DNA from 3 places in the Staphylococcus sp. MZ3 genome. Region 1 is predicted to be linked to each of the others. Evidence: predicted binding sites of a transcription regulator. Region 1 holds the regulator's gene; each other region holds the start of a gene.
The links. Region 1 encodes LexA, which represses DNA repair genes until DNA is damaged. Its sites were predicted from a motif close to CGAACATATGTTCG; they were not measured.
Positions count from the first base shown of each region.

Region 2: the regulator LexA is predicted to act here: its motif matches at 2,314-2,327, upstream of uvrB (excinuclease ABC subunit UvrB).
Region 3: the regulator LexA is predicted to act here: its motif matches at 2,579-2,592, upstream of KI230_RS10010 (YolD-like family protein).

Region 1 is NZ_CP076026.1:1,363,636-1,367,918, forward strand. It holds gene guaC (GMP reductase) at 1-963, shown strand, start outside; gene KI230_RS06655 (CAP domain-containing protein) at 985-2,001, shown strand; gene lexA (transcriptional repressor LexA) at 2,381-3,004, opposite strand; gene sosA (DNA damage-induced cell division inhibitor SosA) at 3,147-3,380, shown strand; gene KI230_RS06670 (DUF896 domain-containing protein) at 3,517-3,756, shown strand; gene tkt (transketolase) at 3,877-4,283, shown strand, end outside.
Region 2 is NZ_CP076026.1:799,848-804,130, reverse strand. It holds gene uvrA (excinuclease ABC subunit UvrA) at 1-224, opposite strand, end outside; gene uvrB (excinuclease ABC subunit UvrB) at 232-2,217, opposite strand; gene KI230_RS03765 (CsbA family protein) at 2,486-2,722, opposite strand; gene KI230_RS03760 (YfbR-like 5'-deoxynucleotidase) at 2,719-3,369, opposite strand; gene KI230_RS03755 (CHAP domain-containing protein) at 3,543-4,283, opposite strand, start outside.
Region 3 is NZ_CP076026.1:2,046,503-2,050,785, forward strand. It holds gene KI230_RS10000 (aldehyde dehydrogenase) at 1-1,209, shown strand, start outside; gene pglS (6-phosphogluconolactonase) at 1,329-2,357, opposite strand; gene KI230_RS10010 (YolD-like family protein) at 2,627-3,028, shown strand; partial or broken gene KI230_RS10015 (transposase) at 3,046-3,254, opposite strand; gene KI230_RS10020 (hypothetical protein) at 3,601-3,774, opposite strand; gene KI230_RS10025 (C45 family autoproteolytic acyltransferase/hydrolase) at 4,225-4,283, shown strand, end outside.

The DNA.
Region 1 (4,283 bases):
TACGAAGATATTCAATTAATACCTAATAAATGCATAGTTGAAAGTAGGTCTGAATGTGATACAACTATCCAATTTGGTCCGAAAAAATTCAAGCTACCTGTAGTTCCTGCAAATATGCAAACAGTTATGAATGAGAAATTAGCGAAATGGTTTGCTGAAAATGATTACTTTTATATCATGCATCGTTTTGATGAAGAAGCAAGAATACCTTTTATAAAACATATGCAAAATTCAGGCTTATTTGCATCTATTTCAGTTGGTGTAAAGAAAGCGGAATTTGATTTTATTGAAAAGTTAGCTCAAGAAAAATTAATCCCCGAATATATTACAATAGATATTGCGCATGGTCACTCAGATTCAGTGATAAACATGATTAAACATATAAAAAAACATATACCTGATAGTTTTGTTATTGCTGGTAATGTTGGTACGCCAGAAGGTGTTAGAGAATTAGAAAATGCTGGTGCTGATGCTACCAAAGTCGGTATAGGTCCTGGTAGAGTTTGTATTACAAAGATTAAAACAGGTTTTGGTACTGGTGGTTGGCAGTTAGCGGCATTAAACATATGTAGTAAAGCAGCTCGTAAACCTTTGATTGCCGATGGTGGTATAAGAACGCATGGCGACATCGCTAAATCAATTAGATTTGGTGCATCAATGGTCATGATTGGTTCATTATTTGCGGCACACGAAGAATCACCTGGTGAAACTGTAGAACTTGATGGTAAACAGTATAAAGAATATTTTGGTAGTGCATCTGAATTTCAAAAAGGCGAACATAAAAATGTAGAAGGTAAAAAAATGTTTGTAGAACATAAGGGTTCATTAATGGATACCTTAAAAGAAATGCAACAAGATTTACAAAGCTCAATTTCATATGCCGGTGGAAAAGACTTGAAATCATTACGTACTGTAGATTATGTTATTGTTAGAAACTCTATTTTCAACGGTGATAGAGATTAATATTTATAGTAGGTGATGTAAATTAAAAAATTCATAGTAACTGTTGTTGCGTTTTTATCAATTATTATCATTGCGCCAATAACAGAATTTAAACCATTCATTCATTTACAAAATGAAGTAAGACAATATATTGACATTCACATCAATAAAGAAACAATTTCTGCGGAAAATAAATTGGATACACCGAAGAAACAACAATTTGCCTTTAATAATATACAAATGAACATGTCGAAATCAGATGTTGAGAAAACATTAAATAAACCAAAAAGAGTGACATTTAATGAATATGGTACGAAGTGGTATACGTATTATGATGACGATTACAATAATTTTATCATGGTAAGCTATATTAAAGATAAAGTAAATGCGTTATATACAAATCAAAATATCATTACTTCAAAATCAAAAATTAAATACAATACACCGAAATCGGTTGTAAGGCAAAGATTAGGCGAACCAGAGGCAGAGATTGTTAAAGCTAGAGTGCGTTACGAACAAAATAATAAAGAATATGATGTTTTCCATAAAAATCACATTTATACGACGGTATTTTATGATAAGCATCGACGTAATAATGTAACAGCTGTTTTACAAGTAAGTGATGCTATGGAAAATAGATTAAAAGAACAATATGGAGCACCTTCGAAATCGCTTGCAGATAGTTTTGAACTACAAAATTTTGATATAGTTAATGCTGAAAGAAAACAAAATCAATTATCTACATTGAAGTATTCTAAACAGAATTCTGAAACTGCTCGTAAGCATAGTAAAGATATGGCCAACAATCATTATTTTGATCATACAAATTTAAAAGGTCAATCACCATTTGATCGATTGAAAAAAGATGGTATTACATTTAACTCAGCCGGAGAGAATTTAGCATATGGTCAAGTTAGTAGTATCTATGCACATCAAGGATTAATGAATTCTATTGGTCACAGAAAAAATATTTTAAATGATACGTTTAAAATATTAGGTGTTGGTGTTGATTTTAATGATGAAAAACAACCTTTTTGGACAGAAAATTATACTGGTTAATGTTTTTGGCATGAGATTAAAGGGTAATGTTTGTCTGTAAGGAAGTAGATAAACATGATGACAACAGATAAACCAAAAGATGCGGATATACTTGAACGCGTCAAAGATATACTTAATAAAAAAGAAAGAAAAAAATAATAATGGCTCGCTCCTGTAAATTATTACGGGGGCGAGTTTTAATTTGTGTAACATTTTGCAGGAATCTGTAATTCAAAATTTATATTAAAGAATGAGATTATCTAACAATTCGCAATTTCTGTTTGAACTGAATTTAGATTAGAATAAATAAAACCTCTTGAAAACGAAACTTTTTCAAGAGGTCCAAAATTTATAAAAATGAGGGTTTAACAATTACGATAATATATAACGGTTTAAAATATTACATTTCGCGGTACAAACCAATTACTTTCCCAATTACAGCAACATTGTCGAGGTAAATTGGCTCCATTGTACTATTTTCAGGTTGTAATCGATAACGATTTTTTTCTTTATAGAAGCGTTTGACAGTTGCTTCATCTTCCTCAGTCATAGCAACAATAATGTCTCCATTTTCTGCTATGGTTTGACTGCGAACAATTACTTTGTCTCCGTCTAATATACCAGCCTCAATCATACTGTCGCCTACGACGTTTAATATGAATATGTCGCTATTATGTGTCGATGTTAAGTGTTCAGGTAATGGAAAATACTCTTCAATATTTTCTACAGCGGTAATAGGAACACCTGCTGTGACTTTACCAATAACTGGCACATGAATCGTTTCTTCCATATTAATATTATCATTTGTTTGATCACTTACAATTTCTATAGCACGTGGTTTCGTTGGATCTCTTCTTATATATCCTTTTTCTTCAAGACGTGAAAGGTGACCATGAACAGTTGAACTGGATGCTAAGCCAACTGCTTCACCAATTTCGCGAACACTAGGCGGATAACCTTTCATTTGAACAACTTGTTTAATATAGTTATATATTTCGCTTTGTCGTTTTGTTAATTCTCTCATATATAGGCACTCCCTAAATTAATTTAAATACAGTATATCATTAATTCACAACCAAAACAAACATTTGTTCGTTAAAATATTGACACAGAACATAAGTTCTGATAAATTACTTATACAAACAAATGTTCTAGGAGTGGAAATGATGTTTTACAATAAATATAAAAACGTATCAACATATATCATCATATTTTTAGTTTCAAGTGCAGCCTTTGCAATATTCTTGTTAAGTGCGAACGTTAGTGCTCACTCGGAACAAGTGTACGAAATGACTGACCATCAAATTAAGAACAATACGATAAATAAAGCATACGAACATAAAGACCCTACAAACAATGGCGAACAAAGAGATGGGAAAGTGTTCGCTTTAATAAATTGATACATTGTCACAACGTTATTTTGCCTATTTTTGCGAAATAGCGTTTTTTTATTACTTTTTTGCTGGTCTTAAATTTGTTATATTTTGTTAAAGTATTATAATGATTGAATAAACAAATTGAAGGTAGGTTTTTTAATTGAGTAATTCTGATTTGAATATCGAAAGAATTAACGAGTTAGCTAAAAAGAAAAAAGAAGTAGGATTAACTCAAGAAGAAGCAAAGGAGCAAACAGCCTTAAGAAAAGCTTATCTTGAGAGTTTTAGAAAAGGGTTTAAACAACAAATTGAAAATACTAAAGTAATTGATCCAGAAGGTAATGATGTAACACCTGAAAAAATTAAAGAGATACAACAAAAAAGAGATAATAAAAATTAAATCACAAATCTGTAAAGAATTTTCTGACATTATAACTTGAAATAAGTATTTTACTTATCTTTTTATTTTAAAATAAGTTATAATGTATTTGATAAAATTGAAGAAGGGAAGATACACAAGATGTTTAATGAAAAAGATCAATTAGCTGTTGATACGCTACGTGCACTAAGTATCGACACAATCGAAAAAGCGAATTCTGGTCATCCAGGATTACCTATGGGAGCTGCCCCAATGGCTTACACTTTGTGGACACGTCATCTGAATTTTAATCCACAATCTAAAGATTACTTCAATAGAGACCGTTTCGTATTATCTGCAGGGCATGGTTCAGCATTATTGTATAGCTTGTTACATGTTTCTGGTAGTTTAGAATTAGAAGAATTAAAGCAATTTAGACAATGGGGTTCTAAAACACCAGGTCATCCTGAATACAGACATACAGATGGTGTAGAAGTTACTACTGGACCACTTGGACAAGGTTTTGCTATGTCAGTAGGATTAGCTTTAGCAGAAGATCACCTAGCAGG
Region 2 (4,283 bases), 560 kb from region 1:
ACATCTGGTTTGTCCATTTGGCCTAAAAATTGACGCGCATAGGCACTTAATGATTCAACATAACGTCGTTGTCCTTCAGCATATATAGTATCGAATGCTAATGACGATTTACCTGACCCAGATAAACCTGTCATAACAATTAATTTATTTTTAGGTAGTTCGATATCAATATCTTTCAAGTTATGCGCACGAGCACCTTTTACTACTATGGATGGTTCTTTCATTTACTTGTCACCCTTCTGCTTTTAATTCAAATAACATATCTCTTAATTCTGTAGCTTTCTCGAAATCTAAATCTTTCGCTGCTTGTTTCATTTCTTTTTCTATATTGTCGATTGTCTTTTGACGTTCTTTTTTCGTCATCTTCTTAGGTATCACAGTTTGTGCTTTGTCATTATTTTCGTCATTTTCAACAGTAGCACTAATTAAATCATGTATTTTTTTATTAATTGTTTTAGGTGTAATACCATGTTTTTCATTATGTTTCATCTGTATTTCTCGACGACGTTGTGTCTCATCAATTGCATACTTCATCGAATCAGTCATTTTATCGGCATACATAATGACTTCACCTTTATCGTTACGCGCAGCTCTACCTATTGTTTGAATTAATGAGCGGTTAGAACGTAAAAATCCTTCTTTATCTGCATCTAATATGACAACTAGAGAAACTTCTGGTATATCAATACCCTCTCTTAATAAATTAATACCTACGATAACATCATATGTACCCATTCGTAAGTCTCTAATTATTTCGATTCGTTCTAATGTCTTGATTTCTGAATGCAGATAATTAACTTTAATACCCGCTTCTTTCATGTATGTGGTTAAATCTTCACTCATCTTTTTAGTGAGCGTTGTAACAAGTACGCGTTCATTACGCTCAACCCTTGTTTGAATTTCACTTAATAAATCGTCAATTTGATTTTCAGTAGGTCTAACCTCAATCTTAGGATCCAGTAAACCAGTAGGACGAATAATTTGTTCAACCATCTTATCCGTATGTTCAATTTCGTATGGTCCAGGCGTTGCAGATACATACACAAGTTGTTTTGTCTTTTCTTCAAATTCTTCAAATTTAAGTGGACGGTTATCTAATGCACTCGGTAATCTAAATCCATGATCCACCAAAACTTGTTTACGCGCTCTGTCTCCGTTATACATGCCTCGAACTTGTGGTAATGTCACATGTGATTCATCAATCATTACTAACCAATCATCGCCAAAGTAATCCAATAAAGTATACGGTGTCGAACCCAGTGGTCGCAAAGTTAAATGTACGGAATAGTTTTCAATTCCTGAACAGAATCCCATCTCTCGCATCATTTCTAAATCATAGTTGGTACGCTGTTCTAACCTTTGCGCTTCTAGTAATTTATTCTCATCTCGTAATTCTTTCAATCGTTCTTCCAATTCTTTTTCAATACGTTCAATCGCAACTTTCAACTTTTCTTCACGTGTTACGAAGTGAGAAGCTGGGAATATCGCAAAATGTTCTCTTTCTTTCAACACTTCACCTGTTAGGTAGTTAACTTCTCGGATACGGTCAATCTCATCGCCGAAAAACTCAACCCTTATACAAAGTTCTTCTTTAGAGGCTGGGAATATTTCAACTACATCACCACGCACTCGAAACGTTCCTCGTTGGAAATCGATGTCATTTCGTGTATATTGCACATCTACAAGTTTTCTAAGTAATTCACTTCTATCCATTTCCATACCAACTCGAACACTTACTACTAAATCTTTATATTCTTCAGGATTACCTAAACCATATATACAACTTACACTAGCAATAATAATTACATCATCGCGTTCAAATAATGCACTTGTAGCAGAATGTCGTAGTTGATCAATTTCATCATTGATTGAGGCATCTTTTTCAATAAAAGTGTCAGTAGACGGTACGTATGCCTCTGGTTGATAATAATCATAGTAACTTACAAAGTATTCCACCCTGTTTTCAGGAAAAAATTCTTTAAACTCACTATATAATTGTCCTGCTAATGTTTTGTTATGCGCGATAATTAACGTTGGTTTCCCAACTTCTTTAATAACATTACTCATCGTAAATGTTTTCCCTGTGCCAGTAGCACCTAATAAAGTTTGATGTCTTTTCCCCGCTTTAATACCTTCCACGATTTCTTTAATTGCTTGCGGTTGGTCACCTTGAGGCTCAAAATCAGAATGTATTTTAAAAGGATAATGTTCAACCATTGTCACATATGCCTCCTCTTTCAACGTATTATTTATATTTCCGCTCAACTCTTTGCTTTCTCATTACATATTTTAGCAAAGTAGTCACACAAAAAGCAAACGTTTGTTCGTAAAAATGTCGAACAAAGAAAAACAAACATAGTTGTGCTAACTATGCTTGCCTTAAATCAAATCGTTTATCTTGTTATTTTTAGTATGTAAATACACATTATATTAATCATCATTTTGTTTCAACAAATTTGTTTGAAACATTATTTTAAAGTTAATCTTAGCGATCTTCATCTTGATGTTTATGAAATTCGAGTTGATCTATAATTAAATAACCAGCTAATAATGACACTACATCAATAAAAATAATCCACTCGTTATGGAAATACTCTTTATAGATTGAGGCACCAATTAAAATTAATGTCAGAATAGTACCGACCCATTTACTTCTTGTTATTACACTAAATATTACTACCAAGACACATGGAAAGAATGCTGCGCTAAAATACCATATCATTCATTTTCCTCTTTTCTTTTATTTAAAATGTTCATGGTTGTTTCTCTTAATTCTGTTCTAGGTATAAAGTTTTCAGTCAACATTTCTGGAATGATATTATTAATAAAATCTTGTACAGATGCTAAATGGTCAAATTGAATAATTGTTTCTAGACTCATTTCATAAATTTCGAAAAATAATTCTTCGGGATTACGTTTTTGTATTTCTCCAAATGTTTCATAAAGCAAATCAATTTTATCAGCAACTGAAAGTATTTGGCCTTCTAATGAATCATCTTTACCTTCTTGCAGTCGTTGCTTATAAACATCTCTATATTGTAATGGAATTTCTTCTTCAATAAAGGTCTCTACCATTTCTTCTTCAACTTGCGAAAATAATTTTTTTAATTCACTACTCGCATATTTAACAGGTGTTTTTATATCACCAGTAAACACTTCGGCGAAATCATGATTTAATGCTTTTTCATATAAGCTTTTCCAATTAATCTTTCGTCCATGATATTCTTCAACTGTTGCTAGATATTGAGCAATTTTAGTTACTTTAAAGGAGTGTGCTGCAACATTGTGTTCAAAATATTTAAATTTTCCAGGTAATCTTATAAGTCTTTCCATATCTGATAATCTTTTAAAATATTGATGTACACCCATTTCAATTACCTCCTCCATTAATTAATCATAAATTATACTTTCTTTTTACATATCAATCAATTAAATATCATTTAAATATCTTCTTTATATAACTCTGATTAAATGATACCAAAAAATCCTCTCAACCTGTTACTTAAACAGGCTAAGAGGATAGTCTTGTCTTGATATATTACTTAGTGGATGTAATTATATTTTCCTGGATTTAAAATTGTTCTTGAAGATTTAACATTAAATCCAGCATAGTTCATTTCCGAAACAGTAATTGTTCCATTAGGGTTTACAGATTCAACAACACCAACATGTCCATATGGGCCAGCAGCTGTTTGGAAAATAGCGCCAACTTCTGGTGTTTTATCTACTTTAAATCCTGCAACTTTTGCTGCGTAATTCCAGTTATTTGCATTGCCCCATAAACTTCCTATACTTCTACCTAATTGTGCACGACGATCGAAAGCATAATATGTGCAGTTTCCATAAGCATATAAGTTTCCTCTGTTAGCAACTGATTTATTGTAGTTATGTGCAACAGGTACAGTTGGTACTGATTTTTGTACTTGAGCAGGTTTATATGCTACATTAACTGTCTTAGCTACTGCTTGCTTAGGTGCTTGCTTAACTACTACTTTTTTAGACGCTTGTTGTACAGGTTGTTTTACTACCTTTTTAGCTTGGCTTGCTTTTCTTACTGGTGTTTTAACCGCTTTAGTTTGTTTCACTTTATTTTGAGGCACAAGTGAAATCACGTCACCAGGAAAAATTAAAGGTGTTACACCAGGATTGTATGAATATAATTGATTCAACGTTAAGTGATGCTCTAAAGCAATCTTATATAATGAATCGCCAGCAACTACTGTATAAGTTGTCGGTGATTGCGTTTGTGCTTGAACATTTGATACATAATTATGTTGAACAGG
Region 3 (4,283 bases), 680 kb from region 1:
GAAGCTTATGCTACTGAAATTGGCATAACTTTGAAAAGTATCAAAAATGCCCGTAAGGAACTTAAAAACTGGACTAAAACAAAAAATGTAGACACACCTTTATATTTATTTCCAACAAAAAGCTATATCAAAAAAGAACCTTATGGAACAGTTTTGATCATTGCACCATTTAACTATCCTTTTCAACTAGTGTTCGAACCTTTAATCGGTGCTATTGCAGCAGGTAATACAGCAATTATTAAACCATCTGAGTTGACACCAAACGTTGCACGAGTGATTAAACGATTAATCAATGAAACATTTGATGCAAATTACATTGAAGTTATTGAGGGAGGAATTGAAGAAACGCAAACGTTAATTCACTTACCTTTTGACTATGTCTTCTTTACAGGAAGTGAAAATGTAGGCAAAATCGTTTATCAAGCTGCCAGCGAAAATTTAGTTCCTGTGACATTAGAAATGGGCGGTAAATCTCCAGTCATCGTTGATGAAACAGCGAATATTAAGGTTGCCAGTGAACGCATTTGTTTTGGGAAATTCACTAATGCCGGCCAAACATGTGTTGCACCTGATTACATTTTAGTACACGAATCTGTAAAAGATGATTTAATCACAGCCCTATCAAAAACGTTGCGTGAATTTTATGGTCAAAATATACAACAAAGTCCAGATTATGGCCGCATTGTAAACCTTAAACATTATCATCGTCTGACGTCATTACTTAACAGTGCACAAATGAATATTGTATTTGGTGGTCATAGTGATGAGGATGAACGTTATATAGAACCAACATTGTTAGATCACGTTACAAATGATTCAGCAATTATGCAAGAAGAAATTTTTGGTCCTATCTTACCGATTTTAACGTATCAGTCATTGGATGAAGCAATAGCCTTTATTCACCAAAGACCAAAACCTTTGAGTTTATATTTATTTAGCGAAGATGAAAATGCTACACAACGTGTAATAAACGATTTATCATTTGGCGGCGGCGCTATTAATGATACATTGATGCACCTAGCGAATCCTAAATTACCATTTGGTGGTGTTGGCGCCTCAGGTATGGGACGCTATCATGGTAAATATTCATTCGACACTTTTACACATGAAAAAAGCTACATTTTCAAATCTACACGATTAGAATCAGGTGTCCATTTACCACCATATAAAGGTAAATTTAAATACATCAAAGCTTTCTTTAAAAATTAATTTTTGAGACAAAAATAAACCATGCTTCCATAATTTGATGTTCTTGAAAACAATAAATTTCAAGGTATACACAAATTTTTTGGAAACATGGTTTTCTTTTTATCATGATTAATTAAAGATTAAAATATGACACATACACCTTCAGATGCTACACGAGTGTTATCACATAGCGTAATTTTACCTGTTTCTTTATTTCTTTCGAAAACAGTTACAACTGAATCTCCTTGCTCATGAGCACAAACTAAAAGGTCATCTGATGAGGCAATATTAAAATCTCTTGGGAATTGACCACCACTTTCAGTAATTGTTACTAGTTCTAAGTGTTGACCATTATCAAGAACTTTAAAAATTGCAATGCTATCATGCCCTCTATTAGATACATATAAGAATTGTTGATCATGAGATAAACGCACTGCTGCAAGTTTAGTATCTCCATCAAAGTTTTCAGGAATTGTTAAATGACGCTCGAGCTCTTCAAATTTACCGTCATTATATTCTGCAACACTCACAGTATTTGATAATTCGTGTACGACATAAGCAAATTTTCCATTATCATGAAATTCAATATGTCTTGTCCCATCACTATCTTTAAATAAAGATTCTTTATAAAATTCAAACCCGTTGTCATCAAATTTATAAGTAACGATACGATCAGCACCTAAATCTGTTACTGCAACGTACTTACCATCTGGAGTTTGATTAATATAATGTGCGTGTGGATGATCTTGTCTTTCATGTGTACCTGTTGGAAAATCATGTGCAAGTTCTTGAGTTAGACGTATAATTTCACCTGTGTGCGTATTTAATTCATACATACGTATGATGCCAGCACCATATACCGCTTCAAATAAATATCGTTTATCTTCTGAAATCGATACATAACAACCTGTACCAGCTTTTGAAGACAAACATTTATTTAATAAATGCAATTCACCATTGTCATCAATTTTCAAACTTGCAACACCGCATTGTTCTCCTTCTTTGTTGATTCCATATAAAACTTCATTATTACGCACCAAATATGTAGACGCTTCTAATTCAAATCCTGTTTCTAATAAATCAATACGTGACTGATTTTCGTTTAATTCAAAACGATAAATCCCTTTACCATTCTTTTTAGTGTAAGAACCAATATATCCATTTGTCATTACTTTTACCCCTCCATGTTAGTCTTATTTTCATTTTATTAAATTTTAGCTAGAATTAACAATCATTTATCATTTCCTTAAAGCTAAAACTATTTAACTACTTTAAAAGAACTATTTGCTGTGATATGTCATTATTCGATTTTAATTAATCCCTCTTTTTTACTTACACGAGCATTAATTATTAACGCGTTTATGCTTCCACAAAATTTTTGTTGCAAAATAGAACACATGTTCGTATAATGTAATTATCAGATTGGGGTGAATTAAGGATGACAAGTTATGAAGAAGAAACTGATTATCGTAACGTTCCAAGAGAATTACTAGATAACAATATACCTATGGGAAGAGGCATGATTAAATGGGCTCCTTTTGCAACATTACCCGAACAATTCGAAACGATTCAACAATACATTATCGACCAAAACAAAATTACACGTCCTGTATTATCAGATGATCAATTGGCTGAGCTAAACATTCGGCTACACGAGGCGCTACAATATGCCCAACCTGTAGAAGTTAAATTTTATAATAATGGCTTTGTAGATTCAGTACGCTTAACCATTTATCGTATTGATGCTATTAATTATGAAATTGATGGTTATGTTTACAATCAGCAACAACGTCAAAAAATTTCTATCTTTGATATCTTAGATATTGTCTTGTTACCTTAATGCTTTGAACATAATTAAACAGATTGAGTATATGCATATAAGATGATTTTTAACATCATTTTTGGATGATAGGATGTTGCGCCACGATGATGTCTGAATTCATCGAATTCGCTATCAGGTATTGTTTCAACAATTTCATTAACATATCGTGAAATATCATTTTGAGGGATTCTAACAGAAGTTTCTATTGGTAGTGTAGTTGGGTCATGTTATAATTTTTATACATAAGGCACCTCGTTAATTTAGTTTAGTGGTATTTATTAAATTATAAGAAGGGACCCAACACAGAAAATTCATTTTATTGAATTTTACATTTATGTGCAAGTTGGGCAAAGTGTCTTATTTTTTAAAAGTATTTCAAAGTAAAATTACATGTTAATACGTAGTATTAATGGCGAGACTCCTGAGGGAGCAGTGCCAGTCGAAGACCAAGGCTGAGACGGCACCCTAGGAAAGCGAAGCCATTCAATACGAAGTATTGTATAAATAGAGAACAGCAGTAAGATATTTTCTAATTGAAAATTATCTTACTGCTGTTTTTTAGGGATTTATGTCCCAGCCTCTAAATGTTATTAGTTATTTTTACTTTCAATATCAGAAATAATTTCTTTAGTTTTTCTTTCAATATCTTCAAAATCTTTTTTAAAGATATAAGCAAATGCTACTACACCAACACCAGCAACTAATGTTGTAATAGCAACTAAGCTAAATACGAATTTAAACACACATTTAATAAAATTCCACATCTCAATTTCACCTCTGTTAAATTAAATACCTATCTACATTTCATTATACTATCATATATAGAATAATCATTAAATAAATACCCACTTTTACGAAATATATTCATCAAATTATATAGCGAGCAAGCTAATGATTATTTTCAAAAATGCCGAGGAACCTCTGTTTCAACGTGACATGACCTTATATGCTAATGTTAACAATGACTATTATCGTGAATGCTAACTTAAGATTGTTATTTATGATAAGATGATTTTAAGTTTTTAACTTAATATCCCCACCATCTATAAAAATATGTTTTAACTGATTGATAAGTCTTATACACCGAGAAATCACCTCAAACAATTTTATATTTCATTTAGTAAAATATAACTTTATTTAACATGACATTCAATATACATACGATTACTATTTATTTACAATATATTACAACTAAAAAGAAAGGGGCCGATGATATGCAACAAGTGACATCAGATATTATGACTTTTAGAGGTTCACATTTCGAGTTAGGTGT